Regions from separate parts of the Marinobacter sp. L-13 genome, predicted to be linked through region 1. Evidence: riboswitches for the same ligand, from Rfam matches in the RefSeq annotation. Region 1 holds a riboswitch; the other holds the start of a gene.

Region 1 (7,526 bases):
CTTGGAACCTTCATTCCGCCCATTGGCGGCGTCATCATGGCCAGCTATTTCATTGGCTATAAGCGCGAGTACCCGTCACTCGAAACGGCGACCTTGCCCGCGTTCAATATTCCCGGGCTGGCGGCCTATGCCATAGGCTCGGCAGCGGCCTATACCTCGCCATGGATCGCGCCGATTGTTGGCGTACTGGTTGCCGCGGCCAGTTATGGTGTAGTGCTTGTGGTCAGTGAGGCCGTTCGTGATCGCCGGGCCCAGGTTCTGGGAGCGGTGTAAATGGCCCTGACGTGCCGTGACATTCCGGAGCTCCCTGGCCTTGGGGCCATCCATCTGCGGGGTGGGAGTTCCGGCGCAGACAACACGGTGCGCTGGCCTTATCTGGCGGAGAACCGGTCTTTCACCAACTGGGTCAGGGGTGGCGAGCTGGTATTTGTCACCGGTATCAGCCGCCACCGCAGCCCGGCCAATCTGGCCGAGTGCCTCTATGAAGGTCGGGACTGCGGTATATCGGGGCTGGTTGTGCTGACCGGCGATGCCTACATCGGGCAGCTACCGGCCATGTTAAGTCGTCTGGCGGATGAGCTGGCCATGCCGTTGTTTGAGCAGCCTTACTCGCTGCCAATGGTGGATGTGACCGAAACCATCGCCCGGGCGATTGTCGCATCGGAGCGGTCGCAAGAGCCCCGGGAAGGCGGGCTGGCGGAGGCGCTGATAGCCGGTATCGGCAGTCATCAGCTCGAAGGACTTATCCGGCAGTACCTGCCTGAGGTGGAAGCCGGGTTGCTGGACAGTAGTCGAGATCTCCTGGAGGTATGGCTTCAGGAGCGTGGAAACCAGTGCGCCATGGCTGAAGCCCTTGGCTGCCATAGAAATACCATCCGGAACCGGATGAATCGGTTGGTCGCGGAGATGCCTCCGGAGTCTGAACCGAATGAATATTTCAAAACCCTGGTGCTGGCCCATCTGTTGTCGCGGCCATGATTCAAGCCAGCGGAAAATCTGTGTGGAGATGTTATGAGTGAAAATCTGAACGCTATTACCAATGCTCGGTTGCAGGGCCGTGAGGGGTTATTCCGGCTGACCATCACCGATGGAAAATTCAGCAGTGTCACGGCGCAGGATGCGACTGAAAGCGTTGCCGAGAACCAGCTGGACGCCGGCGGAAATCTGGTCGCTCCTCCTTTCGTGGAGCCGCACATCCACCTGGATGCGGCCATGACCGCCGGCGAGCCACGCTGGAACCAGAGTGGTACCTTGTTTGAAGGTATCGAGTGTTGGTCTGAGCGCAAAGCCAGCCTGACTCACGACGACGTGATCGGTCGGGCCGAACAGACGTTGAAGCTGTTTGCCGATAACGGCATTCAGCACGTCCGCACCCACGTGGACGTGACGGACCCCAAGCTGACAGGGCTGAAGGCCATGCTGGAAGTGCGTGAGCGTATGGCTGACACAGTAGACCTGCAGATTGTCGCTTTTCCCCAGGAAGGTCTCTGGTCATTTCCCCAGGGCAAGGAGCTGATGGAAGAGGCGGTTCGTCTGGGGGCCGATGTGGTCGGTGGCATTCCCCATTTCGAATTCACTCGAGATTACGGCGTTGAATCGGTTCAATGGCTGGTGGCGTTGGCCCACAAAAACGACCTTCTCGTAGACGTGCATTGCGACGAGATCGACGATCCCGAATCCCGATTCCTGGAAGTGCTCGCTGCCGAGGCGCTCAAGCTGGATTATGGCTCACGGGTCACCGCCAGCCATACCTGTGCCATGGGCTCGTACAACGACCATTACTGCAGCCGGCTGTTCCGCCTGTTGAAGAAATCCGGCCTGCGCTTCCTGTCGATGCCCACCGAAAGCCTGCACCTGCAGGGCCGCTTCGATGGTTATCCGAAACGTCGTGGCCTGACCCGGGTTCCGGAACTGCTGGATGCGGGACTGAAGGTGGCCTTCGGCCAGGATTCCATCCGCGATCCCTGGTATCCACTGGGCAACGGCAACATGCTCCGTACCCTGGACGTAGGCCTGCACGCCTGCCACATGCTGGGCATGGGTTGGATTGATCGGTCGCTGGAGCTGATCACCGACAACGGTGCTGCAGCATTGGATCTGGACGAATACGGCATCGAGGAGGGACTTCCGGCTCGCTGTGTTGTTCTGCAGGGGCAGTCGCCCTACGAGGTGCTGTTGGGCCAGTTGCCGGTTGCCGCGTCTATTCGTGATGGCCGTGTTCTGATAAACCGGCAGGGTTGATGCCCGTTGAAGTAGAAGCTACAGATTCCCCGGTTTGCTAACCGGGGAATCTGCTCAACTACTCTGGTGTTCAGCGTAGCGACTTCAGGGCCGTTGCCCATTTCGCCATTTCGTCCAGCATGGCATTGGCAGAGCCGGTGTGATGCTCGGCAGGGAGGAAGTTGCGCTGGTCATCCAGTTTCTCCCACGGCATCTGCACCATTACTCCTTCCACCATCGGCATCATTTTCAGCGTAGTAACCAGCTGCTTGGCAACCTGGGCTGAACGGAGTCCACCGGAAACACCGCCGTAGCTGACAAACCCGCAAGGCTTATAGTTCCACTCGTTGTATACGTAGTTCAACGCGTTCGTGAACGATGGCGGCGGGCAAAAATTGTACTCGGGAATGACGAAGACGTAGGCATCTGCCTTATTTACGCTCGCTGACCAGGCTTTGGTGTGCTCATGCTCATATTTCTGCATGCGAGGATGGTTGGCCTCGTCGTAAACCGGAAGCTTGAACTCAGCTAGATCGACCAGTTCGCTGGAAAACGTTCCCTGGTCATTGACCAGAGAATTGAACCAGTGGGCAATGGAAGGGCCGATTCGGCCGGGGCGCGTGCTGCAGATGATGGTTTGTAGTTTCATGGGGTGTCCTTAGATAGCGGCCACAAGCCGTCGAAGGCTGCTTAGTGAATCCGTGTAGGAATGGCTGCTTAGTGAATCCGTGTAGGAATGTCTGCTTGGAAAAGCAGCATAAAGGGCGCCTCTTCAAAAAGATAACGGAGTAACCAGTAAGAATTAGTCAAAAATTCTGAGCCTATCAGCCCGCCGCCTCGCTCGACGTTAGCTTCCTATCTCTCTATAATGCCCGGTCTCGCAGGAGAGTGGGCCGTTGGCCCCGCCGAAGGCGCAAACTCCCATAAACGCTCAGGCACAGGTACTGCGAGCATCATCTAACGCCGTCTGGAGAGCGACTGCCACCGCAGTCCACCGAAGGGGCAAGCAGAGCCAGGCTCTGTAAACTCTCAGGTATCAGGGACAGGGGGAGAGGCCACAGAAACTCAGGAGTCCTGTGTGCTGACCTCTATCTATATGATTGCCATTACCGCCGAAGCCATGTCGGGAGCCCTCACCGCCGGGCGGAGGAACATGGATCTGTTTGGTGTCGCTGTAATTGCGTTTTTTACCGCCCTTGGTGGCGGAACTGTCCGGGACATTCTTCTGGGTAATTTCCCAGTCACCTGGACCCAGCACCCTCGCTATATCTACATGACCATTACCGGTGGCCTGGTCACCATCGTGATTGCGCGCTTCATGCGGCATCTGCATCAGTTGTTTCTGGTTCTGGATGCCATAGGTCTGGTGGCTTTTACGGTTATTGGCTGCAATGTCGCGCTCAAGCTGGGCTATGACACCGTGGTGGTGGTCATGGCCGGCATCACAACAGGGATCTTTGGCGGTATCATCCGGGATATCTTATGTAACCGCACCCCGCAGGTGCTGCGCCACGAACTCTACGCCAGCGTTTCACTGATGGTGGCTTTCCTGTACCTGACCTTGCTTCGCCAAGGGGTGGGCGAGAATGTCACTCTTTTGGCCGCTTTCAGTCTCGGGCTGCTTCTGCGTATGGCGGCCATTCGCTGGGGGTTGTCGTTGCCAGTATTCAGCTATTCGCAGACACGCTGGGAATGAGCGCGATGTGGGTTTGAGAAAGCCCTCGAATTGTGGGCATGGTCTAGCCTCAGACCTTTTCATCGTTTCATTTCCTCGTGAACTGAGCTAACGTAGCTTGCTAAGATTTTTCCTTTTTCAGAGTCGCTGAGTTTCAAAATGAAAACCGGTTTTTACTTCATCCATTCCGTTTTATCAGCGGCGGCATTTCTGGCTGCCGGGCCTCGCCGTATTTGCCATTCCTTTCGCTGAATTCGTCGAATCCCTCGTCGAATTCGGCGAAACCCTCTGAACACATCCCCCAACTGAACCTTGCCTTGCGGGCCTATAGGAGTCGGTATGTCCGAACGTCCAGCTATTTATGTCTTAGAACAGGATTTTGATCGTTTATCTGCGATGTTGGAGAAACAGCTACATGGCACTGAAACAGCCGAAGCGCTTGCGCTCGAGCTTGATAGAGCAACTCTGGTTGATGCCGCAAAGCTGCCTTCCGGCACCGTCACCATGAATTCTCTGGTCCATTTTAAAAATGAGAGTAACGACGCCGAGTACACGAAGAGACTCGTGTACTCGACCCCGCGAGACGGAAGCGAGGAGTGTGTATCCGTCCTGGCTCCGGCGGGTGCAGCCTTGCTGGGTCTTCGGGTAGGCGATCGTATTGATTGGCCTTTGGCTGGAAAGAACCAGCTGCGTCTGAAAATTATCCATGTGACTCACGCAAACTGAACGAGGAAGATGCATGCACCAGAAAGCCCCCCTTGACCAGCTGTATGAGCAGGTCGTCCTGAGAAATCCCGCGGAACCTGAATTTCATCAGGCCGTTCTGGAAGTTCTCGACTCGCTGGCGCCGGTGATTGCCAAGCATCCCGAGTATAAGGAAGCGAAGCTCCTTGAGCGTATTTGCGAACCAGAGCGGCAAATCATTTTCAGGGTCCCCTGGGTGGATGACTCTGGTACCGTGCAGATCAACCGGGGGTTTCGCGTTGAACTCAACTCGGCCCTTGGGCCCTACAAGGGGGGCTTGCGGTTCCATCCTTCCGTCAATCTGGGCGTGGTGAAATTTCTGGGTTTCGAGCAGATCTTCAAGAACTCTCTGAGCGGTATGCCGATCGGCGGAGGCAAGGGTGGTTCCGACTTTGATCCCAAGGGCCGATCTGACAATGAGATCATGCGGTTTTGCCAATCCTTCATGACCGAACTGTATCGGCATATTGGCGAGTACACCGACGTGCCAGCAGGCGACATCGGCGTAGGAGCCAGGGAGATTGGTTTTCTGTTCGGGCAATACAAGCGCCTCACCAACCGTTACGAATCTGGCGTGCTGACTGGTAAGGGCCTCGGATGGGGCGGTGCTCGTGTGCGCAAGGAAGCGACAGGTTACGGAACGGTTTATTTTGTCCGGGAGATGCTGGCGGCTCAAGGTTCCGATCTGGAGGGCAAGGACGTGGTAGTTTCCGGCTCCGGGAACGTCGCAATTTATGCGATGGAGAAGGTTCAGCAGTTTGGGGGCAGGGTGATCGCCTGCTCCGATTCCAGTGGCTACGTTTACGACCCGGCCGGAATCGATGTTGGGCTGGTTCGCCAGATCAAAGAGACGGAACGCGGCCGAATCAGCGATTATGCCGCCCGGCGGCAGAATGGAAGCGATTACGTGCGCGGGGCGTCCATTTGGGAACTGTCCTGTCAGGTAGCCCTGCCGTGCGCCACTCAGAACGAGGTGACCGGGGGCGACGCGAAGGCGTTGATTCGCAATGGCGTCCTGGCGGTTGCTGAAGGTGCCAATATGCCGTGCACTCCAGACGCGGTGAAGTTGTTCCGCGACGCCGGCATTTTATTTGGTCCTGCAAAAGCGGCTAATGCCGGTGGCGTGGCTACCAGCGCGCTGGAAATGCAGCAGAACGCCTCCCGGGACTCCTGGAGTTTCGATTACAGCGAACACCGCCTTAAGGACATCATGATCGAAATTCACCGCTCCTGTTTTGAAACCGCTGAAGAATACGGCCGGCCGGGAGACTACGTATTTGGCGCCAATACCACAGGCTTTTGCCGGGTTGCTGATGCGATGCTGGCGTTTGGGGTTATTTAAATAGTCTGGAGGCGCCTTCTGCTCGTGTAGCGCAGGCCTGCCCTTTGCCGAGGCGGGACTAAACGGGGTATTCATTAATTCAGAGGTAGCATGACTTCAGTATCGAGATCCGGAGTCTTTTTACTATCCGCAGCGTTCTCCGCAGTTTTTATGGGAACGATCGGTGCCATTTCGGTCTATGCGGGGGTGGGGGCCGAGACGGTTACCTTCTATAGGCTCTTCATTGGGGCCGTTTTGGTGGCGGTTTATCTGCTGGCAACCAGGCAACACAGCAAGATCTTTATGTGGCCCGGTATGAAGGTGTTGGTAACCGGTGCTTTCCTGGCGGGTTTCGTGATGTTTTACATCCTGGCAATGGATTACACCAGTATGGCGAACGCTGTTATGGTGCTTTATCTGGCACCAGTGACGGCCTCTGTGGCGGCTCATTTCTTTCTCGGAGAGCGCCTCACCTCGGCCAGTGTTGGATTGGTCGGATTCGCGCTGCTGGGCTTCGCCATGATGATGGAATTCAACTTCAACCTGAGTGGACGGGCAGAAGAAGCCATCGGTCTGGCCTATGCTTTCTGCGCCATGCTCTGTTACTCGGCGTTTATGTTAACCAATCGTTCCATGGATGACCGTGTTCATGTGTTCAGCCGCAGTGGTTACCAGATGCTCGCTGGTGCTTTGTGCATGTTGCCGCTGGTGCTGCTGGAGAGCGAAGTCATTTCCGGCGCGCAGTGGGGGTGGTTGATTGCTGCCGGTATTCTGCCGGGTTTCCTGGCCATCCTGTTGGCCGTTATCGCTCTGAGGTCTCTGCCCGCGGCCACGTTCGGCACCCTGGCTTATCTGGAGCCCATTACCGTTGTGGCGCTTGCGTGGATACTGTTTGATCAGGGCCTGAATAGCCTCCAGCTGGCCGGCTGCGCCCTGATCATTCTGGCGGGTATTGCGCAGGCGTTGCTGCTGAACCGACGTTCAGAAGCTGAGGAGATACCGGGAGTGCTTGCGGATCTGGATTCCACGGTGTCGGGAGAGAGTTGAAGTTCCGGGAAATGGCTTGTGGGCCAGAAAATGACGCCTGCCTGCACTAGTGTGGGTTAGGGCTATGATGCATTGATGAACTCAGGAGGACGTGAACGATGAGAACCCTGCTACAGTTGGATTTTCCTTACGACGGCCCGTTTGGCGATGAGATGGCGAGTGCGATGGCCGAGCTTGCCGAGTCTATTGCCAGGGAGCCGGGGTTTCTCTGGAAGATTTGGACAGAAAATCCCGACTCCTGCGAGGCGGGCGGTATCTATCTCTTCGAAGATGAGAGCAGTGCAAGGGCCTATCTGAACAAGCATACGGCCCGGCTGAAAGAATTCGGTGTGCCGAAGGTCAACGGCAAAGTGTTCCAGGTGAACGAGGCCCTTTCCGCCATTGATCACGGTCCGGTCTGAATCATGTTGGCCCCTGCTTCACAAACCTGGCTTTCTGGAATGCGCCTTAAATGCCATGTTCCTGGTTCATTTCAGTTTTGCGAATTCCAGAACCATGGAATGGAACTTGGCTGCCGCC
Region 2 (7,526 bases), on a different contig from region 1:
CATACCGATCCGAAATTCCGCAATCTGGTGGAAGAAGCGAACAACATCGACCCCTATGGCAACCAGCTGCAGTCGGACGCGTTTTATGACCGTTTGCGGGTGTTCGTGGCGGACTTTTTCGGGGAGGGCGGCAGCAAGCGCCTGACCATGGACAAGGTGATCACCGGCATTTCCTACAGAACCCGGAAGGAAAACGCCACAAGCCTCGACAAGAAGGGCCAGTCCACCTCCACCACGGCCCTGATCAATCTGGAACTGGTGTACCGGCTGCTGAAACGGGTGTTGTACCCGGGCGTTCAATTGTCGTTCCCCATGGTGCTGGATGAGCTGGCCAGCGTGGACATCAGCCAGATGCCCTCGCTGCTGGAGCGGTTACGCAAGCAGGGCTTCAACCTGTTCTCTGCCGCCACTCACAGTGCCAGTGCTGAAGTGATCTACCTGATCGGCCGGCACCTGGAAGTGGGGCAGATGCGCACCGCACGCCCCTACAGCCCGCAGCGCACCCTGGTGTTCTGGGGCGGGGCCGAGGGCTTTACCAACGGCGAATCCCTGAGCCAATGGGCCGATCAGACCCAGAACAGCCTGCTGGAGCCGGCGGATGAGTAAACGCTTCAGCACCCTGGATACCACCCGGCTGCTGTTCGAGCACCCGAAGATCCTGTTCCGGACGATTGAGCGGATGGACCGTAACGAAGCCCGGTATATCCGCGAAAGCGATCTGGTGGCCGAGGTGATGGACTATACCCGCAGCCTTGGCAATGCCGACCGGGATCGGGTGCGGCTGGCTTTGAATACCGACAACATGTTCCGCAGCGGCCTGGTGATCGACATCATCAAGGCCGAAGGTGAGCGGCGGCTGGTGTTTCAGGATGCCCTGATCAACCTGATGCGTGCCTGCAACGCGTCGCTGTACCAGGAACTGACGGATGCTCGGCTTCGCGGCCATCTTGTAACCCTTCGGGACGTGCGCAATCGGCTCGAGACCAGCTCTTTCAGCGACGCCGATCCGGACTACACCGAACTGAGGGATGATCTGAACGAGCGGGTGAGCCAGCTCATCGGTTTGCTGCGCCAGAATGTCCTGCGCATGCAGACCATCAGTGCGCAGCTTGCGGATCTCTCCGGCGACGCCAGCCGGGCGCCCCAGAAATTCCTTGAGTTCCGCCAGAACCTGTTTGAGCAGATCGTTACCCTGTACGAGCGCCACATCAAGCCGACCCTGGTGTTTTTGAACCCGGATACGCGGCTGCCGGATGGCAGCAACCTGTTCGAAACCCTGGAAGCGATGGTGCGGTTGCTGGAAAATCACGGCGATCACAGCCTGGCAGATCAGTTGTTCCGTTCCTCCATTAGTTTGAACGCCCTGTACAAACCCATTCAGGCGGTGGCCCAGGAGGTGGAGCACTTCCTGCGCAAGACGCGCCAGGGCATGGTCCAGTACAACGCCATGGAGCATTTCTACGGCAAGCTGCAGGAACTCAAGGGGGAAACCGAGACCCTCAGCCTGAAACGAAAATGGCTGGAAGGTGGAGACTTTGCCCGCAGCACCGGCTTCCTGATCGGCCTGCGGGCCCAGCAACGCCCGAAACACTACGCCTTCGGTGAATCGTCCAGCTACTACCAGCTGTTGTTCAGCGAACTGGAGCTGCGCCTGAACGACCTCCGACGCAAGGCTGAAGTGCCGGTTCTGCAGCAAGTGGATGGCAGCGGCCGGCACACCCGGATTGATGTCCAGCGCATCAACCAGCTGTATCAATGGCTGGAGACTCTGGAGCTGCGGCCAACAACCGATCTGGTACGTGAGCTTCACGGGCGCCTGGACGGGTTTATCCCCGGCTATCGCTTCCCGGACCTGCTGGCGGCGTTGAACCGGCTGGTAAACTCGCCCCCCGAGGGCTTGCAGGTGGTGACTACCAATCGCTTCCGAATCCTCGATCAGTCATCCGACAGTGAACAGTTTGTCTACCGAAAGCGTCGCCTGGAGCAACAGAATGTCTGAATTTGAAGAAATCCTCCCGGCCCACAGCGCCGCGATCTACCGGGAATTCCAGGCCGGCCGGGTGATTGTGCGTGATGTGTGGGACAGCAACCGCTCGGAGTTGCGTGCCAATCCGCTCTACAATCTGCTGTATAACCATCTGTCCCACTTCCGGACCTTATACGAGCACCTGGGCAGCGAGCTGGTGTTCAACGAAACCGGCGCGTTTTTCTTCCTCAAGGAAAGCAGTGACGACGAGAATGAAGAGCACGACGAGAACGCCTTCCGCGTGCAGGTGATCCTGCTGCTGATAGGGCGTTATTTCGCACGCAGCGGTCGGGATCTTGAATACCTTGGCCGGCCCGACGCCGGGCTGAACGAGCAAGACCTATTGGCCCTGGCGAGCGATGAGGAATACCAGGAAATCCTGAGGGCCGCACGGTTTGAGAAAGGCCTGCCGGAAGCCCTGGACTACCTCGATAAACGCCACCTCCTGTTTCGAGCCGGTGCAGGCCGCTGTTTCCTGAGTTCCGCCGGGCTGTATTTCCTGCAGGAGTTGGTTCGGGAGTTTGAACAGGGGTAGTGCTTTCCTGGTCAGAAGCTGGCCAGGAATTCTTCAACTTTGTTTGCCGGCATGGGCTTGGCATAGAGGAAACCCTGAGCGAGGTCGCAACCAAGGTCCGTTACCATCTGGGCCTGTTCATCCGTTTCAACACCCTCGACCAGCACGCTGAGGCCCAGACTGTGGCCGACGGTAACCATTGCCTCCATGATGGCCATGTCGGCGCTGTTCTGCATGGCATGTTGAAGAAAGCTCCTGTCGATTTTTATTCCGCAAACCGGGAGCTTTCTGAGATAGACGAGCGAGGAGTGTCCGGTACCGAAGTCATCGATCGAAATGTGCACGCCTGCCTGTTTCAGTTTTTCCAACTGTTTGGTTTGGCTTTCATCGCTGCCGAAAACCTCGTTTTCAGTCAGCTCCACCCCAAGCTGGTGAGGCTGAAGATTGTAACGTTCCACCGTTTCGAGAATATGGCTCGCAAGGTGTGGATTGGTGAGCTGTCGTCCCGAGAGATTGATATCAACCCGCAGGTTTTCCAAAGGGGTTTTCTTCCATGCGCTGAGCTGTTTGCAGGCTGCTTCGATTACCCATTCGCCTATCCGGTTGATGAGGCCAGACTTTTCAGCCACGGGAATGAAAATGGCTGGTGAAACTGCCCGGGATTGACCGTGAAAACAACGAAGAAGCGCCTCGCAGGAGTCGCATGTGCGATCCGCGAGGCTGATCTGGGGCTGGAAAAACAATTCGAGGCCATCGTTATTCAAGGCGTCTCTGAGCAGGTTGGTGATTTCCTGATAACTGACCAGCCTGTCATTGATATCCGGGGTGTAGAAGCACACGCCGTTCTTGCCGGTTTCTTTGGCCTGATACATGGCGGCGTCTGCATTGCCCATCAGCTCAGCCACGGTGGTTCCGTTGTGCGGAAAAAGGCTCACGCCAAAGCTGGCGGTAACCTGGTAGCAGTCGCCTTCCAGATGAACTCTGTGTTCCAGAGCGTCTATCAACCGACAAACAAGTTCATGAATACCTTCAGGGCCTTCGAAATCGAAGATCAGCAAGACAAACTCGTCCCCGCCAAAGCGGCTCAACAGGTCTCCGCCTCGAAGTTCGGCCCTCAAGGTTTCGGCCACCGCTTTCAGGAGACTGTCACCATGATGGTGGCCACGGGTATCGTTGATGATTTTGAAATTGTCCAGATCGATAAAAACGACCGCTAATTCCTGTTGCAGGCGATCAGCCTCATCCAGTCGGCTCGACAACTCGGCTTCCATGAAATGCCGGTTGGGTAATCCGGTCAGGTCGTCAAAACTCGCGCGCCGGTAAAGCTCGTCTCTGGCTTGTTTCTGCTCCTCCAGGCTGATGTCGATGCAGAACATCTCACATTCGCCGCTGTCCTGTTTGATCATTACATGGCTGGAGTAGACGGGGACCAGGTGCCCTTCTTTGTGCTTCAATTCGAGTTCGTCGGAGGGAATGCTGATGTTTTTCTCAAGCCAATTGCGGTGCGCTTCGATCACACCGGTGCGCATGTGATCGGGAATGATCAGGTCTTCCAATAGCTCTCCCAGCGCTTCATCCCGGGAATAGCCATAAATGCGCGCGCTTGCTTCGTTCCAATAAATTACCCGGCGGTGTCTGTCGTATCCCTGAACAGCCACCATGGGCAGACTCTCGATCAGCTCGTAAAACCTGTTTTCACTGTCCTCGGTAGCCGAGCGACTTCCTTGTCCAATATCCATTGCGGGTCAGCATCCTCATGATTAGCGATAAACGTTTCGCGAAGCGATGATGCAATAGAATGAGAATAGTTCGGGATCCCAGGGTTATCTAGTTGGTTTACTGATTGGTAGGGCGGTGCTGTCTCTAGAGCGGCGTTGCAGTCTGCTCTGCGGTTTCCTGCTCCTGCTCCAGCTCTTGCTCCAGCCTGGCGATACAGCGATCGAATGCCCGGCTGATCCTGGTCTGGTCCTTGATCATGTCCAGCCGTGGCCATGTGGCCTGTTCACCGAGATTGATATACATCTCGAGATCTTCAGGGCTCGGGTTGGAGAGGACCTTTCGGTAAAGGGACGCCTTGGGCGGGAAATGGATGTTGATGTCCCCGAGGTATTGCTGACTGGTCATGGCGTAGGCCTGCTCGATGAGTGGCCGTGGTTTCTGCTGGGTGCGGGTGGGGGAGACGGAGATATTCAGTGTTCGGCCACTGTGCTCATAGGCTTCCTTGAAACTGACGCTGCCCAGATTGTGCTGGAGATGCTCCTGAAGTTGGCGTGGATCCATGGCATGGCCGGCCCTCAAGCCTTCCGTGACGCCGAGCCAGCGGAAGGCATTCAGGTGAATCCGTTCCGGATGGTTAAAGAACTCTGCCAGTTCCTTGTCGTTCCGTGTGCAGATGGCACCCGCCACGATGGCACCCATGCTGGAACCGGCCATGACATCCGGCAGCAGATCCTGTCGCCAGAGCGCCCGGGTGACACCGATGTGGTAAATACCAAAGGCCGCACCCCCGCTGAGCATCAGGGCTGGCCGGCCATAGACCCGCTCGGCGTCCTGAAACATTTTCAGTTTTCGGGCGGTTGTCACTTCCGGAATAGGGTGGTCGCAAATGAATTCCATGGACGTCTCGACGGCATCCAGGAATTCACCCACCAACCGATTGGTGCCGCTGCGCGCCACGGTGTAAAGATCGGGATAGGATAATTCGCCCAGGTGACGGTAGAGGCTCTCCTGAAGGATCCGGATCAGTCGCCGCGTGTCGCCATTCTGCCGGCAATGGTCCATGAGGCCCATGTGCTTGCGCATCAGGCTTTCATTCAGCATCCCGGTCTCTTCCTGCTCGCGCCAGTCCAGCAGCCCGTCCATGTCATCGAGCGCGGTAGCGGCCTCGCACCAGTGCTCGTAGTCGTGGGCCTGTTCCAGTTGCTGCTGGAGCTGTTTTCGGGTCTTCAAGGCGTGTTTCATGCTTTTTACCTTAACCCATACGGCCCAAGCTGTGCAGAGGCTGGTTTCCTGGCTCCGGGTTATTTGCTATGTTTAGGCCCGTGGGTTGGGTTTTATTACCAATCAGACATGTCTGCGGGAGAGACTGAATCCCTTGCGATCAGCGCCGAAGGAGCAACTGCCCCGGAAACTCTCAGGCAAAAGGACCGCTGGCATGAATACTTTCCGAAGAGCTGTCGACAATCGCGTCAGTCGGCACACCGAAGGAGCAAACGACCGTTTTCGTTAAAACGGCTCGTGAATCTCTCAGGTCCCGTGACGGAAGGGGTGCTTTCTGCCATTTCGAGCAGGGAGGAAACCCTTGGCGCTCACGGAGATTGGAATGAAGCGAATCGCAGTAATTGGCGGTGGTATCACTGGTATTACCACGGCCTACACCCTTGCCAAGCGCGGGCTTGACGTTACGGTTTACGAGAAGCATCGCTATGCGGCGATGGAAACCTCCTTCGCCAACGGTGGACAGCTCTCTGCTTCCAACGCAGAGGTCTGGAACAACTGGCAGACCGTGATGAAGGGCATAAAGTGGATGTCCCGCCGGGATGCGCCACTGCTGGTCAATCCCAAGCCGTCCTGGCACAAGCTGAGCTGGTTCGCCGAGTTCATTGCCGCTATTCCCCAGTACGAGAAAAACACCACGGAAACCGCTCGCCTGGCTATTGCCGCCCGCGATCACCTGTTTGCCTGGGCGCAGGAAGAAGGCATCGATTTCGATCTGAAGAAGCAGGGTATCCTGCACATCTACCGGGACAAGGCCGGGTTTGACCACGCTGAAAAGGTATCGCGCCTGCTGGCGGCTGGTGGCCTTGAGCGCCGTTCGGTGACCCCGGAGGAAATGAAATCCATCGAGCCGACCCTGGCCGGCAACTATTACGGCGGGTTTTTCACAGAGAGTGACTCCACCGGTGATATTCACAAGTTCACCAATGGACTGGCGGATGCCATCAAGCGGCTGGGCGTTAAAACCTGTTATGGCCACACGGTGACCGAGCTGAGCGCCGATGAGCGTAATGCCTGGGTGACCGCCCACGATGGCACCGAACAGTCCCGGGACACATTTGACGGCGTGGTGATCTGTGCCGGCGTCGGCAGCCGCGGGCTCGCGAAAAAGCTGGGTGACCGGGTGAATATCTATCCGGTTAAGGGGTACTCAATTACCGTGGAGCTGGACGACGAAGCCTCGCAAAAGGCGGCACCAACCGTCAGCTTGCTGGACGATGCTACCAAGATCGTCACCAGTCGCCTGGGCGATGGTCGTTTCCGGGTTGCCGGTACCGCCGAGTTCAGCGGTTACAACCGCGATATCAAGGACGACCGCATCCGCCCGCTCACCCGTTGGGTTGAGCAGTGCTTCCCAGGTGTCTGTACTCGCAAGGTAGTGCCCTGGGCAGGCTTGCGGCCAATGCTGCCGAACATGATGCCAAGGGTTGGGCCAGGTCGCCTGCCGACCGTGTTCTACAACACCGGTCACGGTCACCTGGGCTGGACGCTCTCTGCGATTACCGCTGAGTTGGTCGCTGAGAGCGTTACCGGGGATAGCCGGTAATCTCGCGGATTTTCCGGTACAGGGGTTGAAGCTGAGGGTACATCTTCAGATAAACCTCGGAATACAGCCGCTGGTAAAGAGCCCGGGTTTCTTCGTTGGGATGAAAAACGTCGCCAACCCGGGTCATCTTCGCCACGGCGGTGTCGAAATCCGGATGCAGCCCTAGCCCGACAGCGGCATCAATGGCGGCGCCGAGCCCGGAGGTCTCATAGGTGTGAGGCCTCTCGGCCGGCAGCCCGAGCACATCGGCGGTGAGTTGCATCGCCGCATCGCTCTGTGAGCCACCGCCGGCCACTCGCAATTTCCTGATCTTCACGCCGCTTCGCTTCTCGATTTTTTCCTTTCCTTCCCTGAGCGCGTAGGCCAGACCTTCGAGGATGGCGCGATAAATGTGGGAACGGGTGTGAACGTCCCCGAACCCGATGATCGAGCCTTTCGCTTCC

What was found. Region 1 has a riboswitch for glycine ahead of AC13DD_RS08705 (trimeric intracellular cation channel family protein). Riboswitches for the same ligand answer to the same signal wherever they lie in the genome.
Region 2: it holds a riboswitch for glycine, as region 1 does, so the genes downstream of both, AC13DD_RS17895 (D-amino acid dehydrogenase) here and AC13DD_RS08705 (trimeric intracellular cation channel family protein) in region 1, are expected to answer to the same signal.

What each region holds. Positions count from the first base shown of each region.
Region 1 covers NZ_JBSXNQ010000050.1:140,245-147,770, forward strand. Annotated here, with positions in the region: gene codB (cytosine permease) at 1-273, shown strand, start outside; gene AC13DD_RS08690 (PucR family transcriptional regulator) at 274-978, shown strand; gene codA (cytosine deaminase) at 1,012-2,241, shown strand; gene AC13DD_RS08700 (NADPH-dependent FMN reductase) at 2,312-2,869, opposite strand; glycine riboswitch at 3,092-3,177, shown strand; glycine riboswitch at 3,178-3,276, shown strand; gene AC13DD_RS08705 (trimeric intracellular cation channel family protein) at 3,317-3,916, shown strand; gene rnk (nucleoside diphosphate kinase regulator) at 4,235-4,621, shown strand; gene gdhA (NADP-specific glutamate dehydrogenase) at 4,635-5,981, shown strand; gene AC13DD_RS08720 (DMT family transporter) at 6,072-7,007, shown strand; gene AC13DD_RS08725 (monooxygenase) at 7,106-7,408, shown strand; gene AC13DD_RS08730 (LysR family transcriptional regulator) at 7,475-7,526, opposite strand, start outside.
Region 2 covers NZ_JBSXNQ010000065.1:61,640-69,165, reverse strand. Annotated here, with positions in the region: gene AC13DD_RS17920 (hypothetical protein) at 1-606, shown strand, start outside; gene AC13DD_RS17915 (hypothetical protein) at 599-1,999, shown strand; gene AC13DD_RS17910 (condensin complex protein MksE) at 1,992-2,561, shown strand; gene AC13DD_RS17905 (putative bifunctional diguanylate cyclase/phosphodiesterase) at 2,573-4,279, opposite strand; gene AC13DD_RS17900 (DUF3336 domain-containing protein) at 4,404-5,501, opposite strand; glycine riboswitch at 5,607-5,699, shown strand; gene AC13DD_RS17895 (D-amino acid dehydrogenase) at 5,863-7,083, shown strand; gene AC13DD_RS17890 (FGGY-family carbohydrate kinase) at 7,064-7,526, opposite strand, start outside.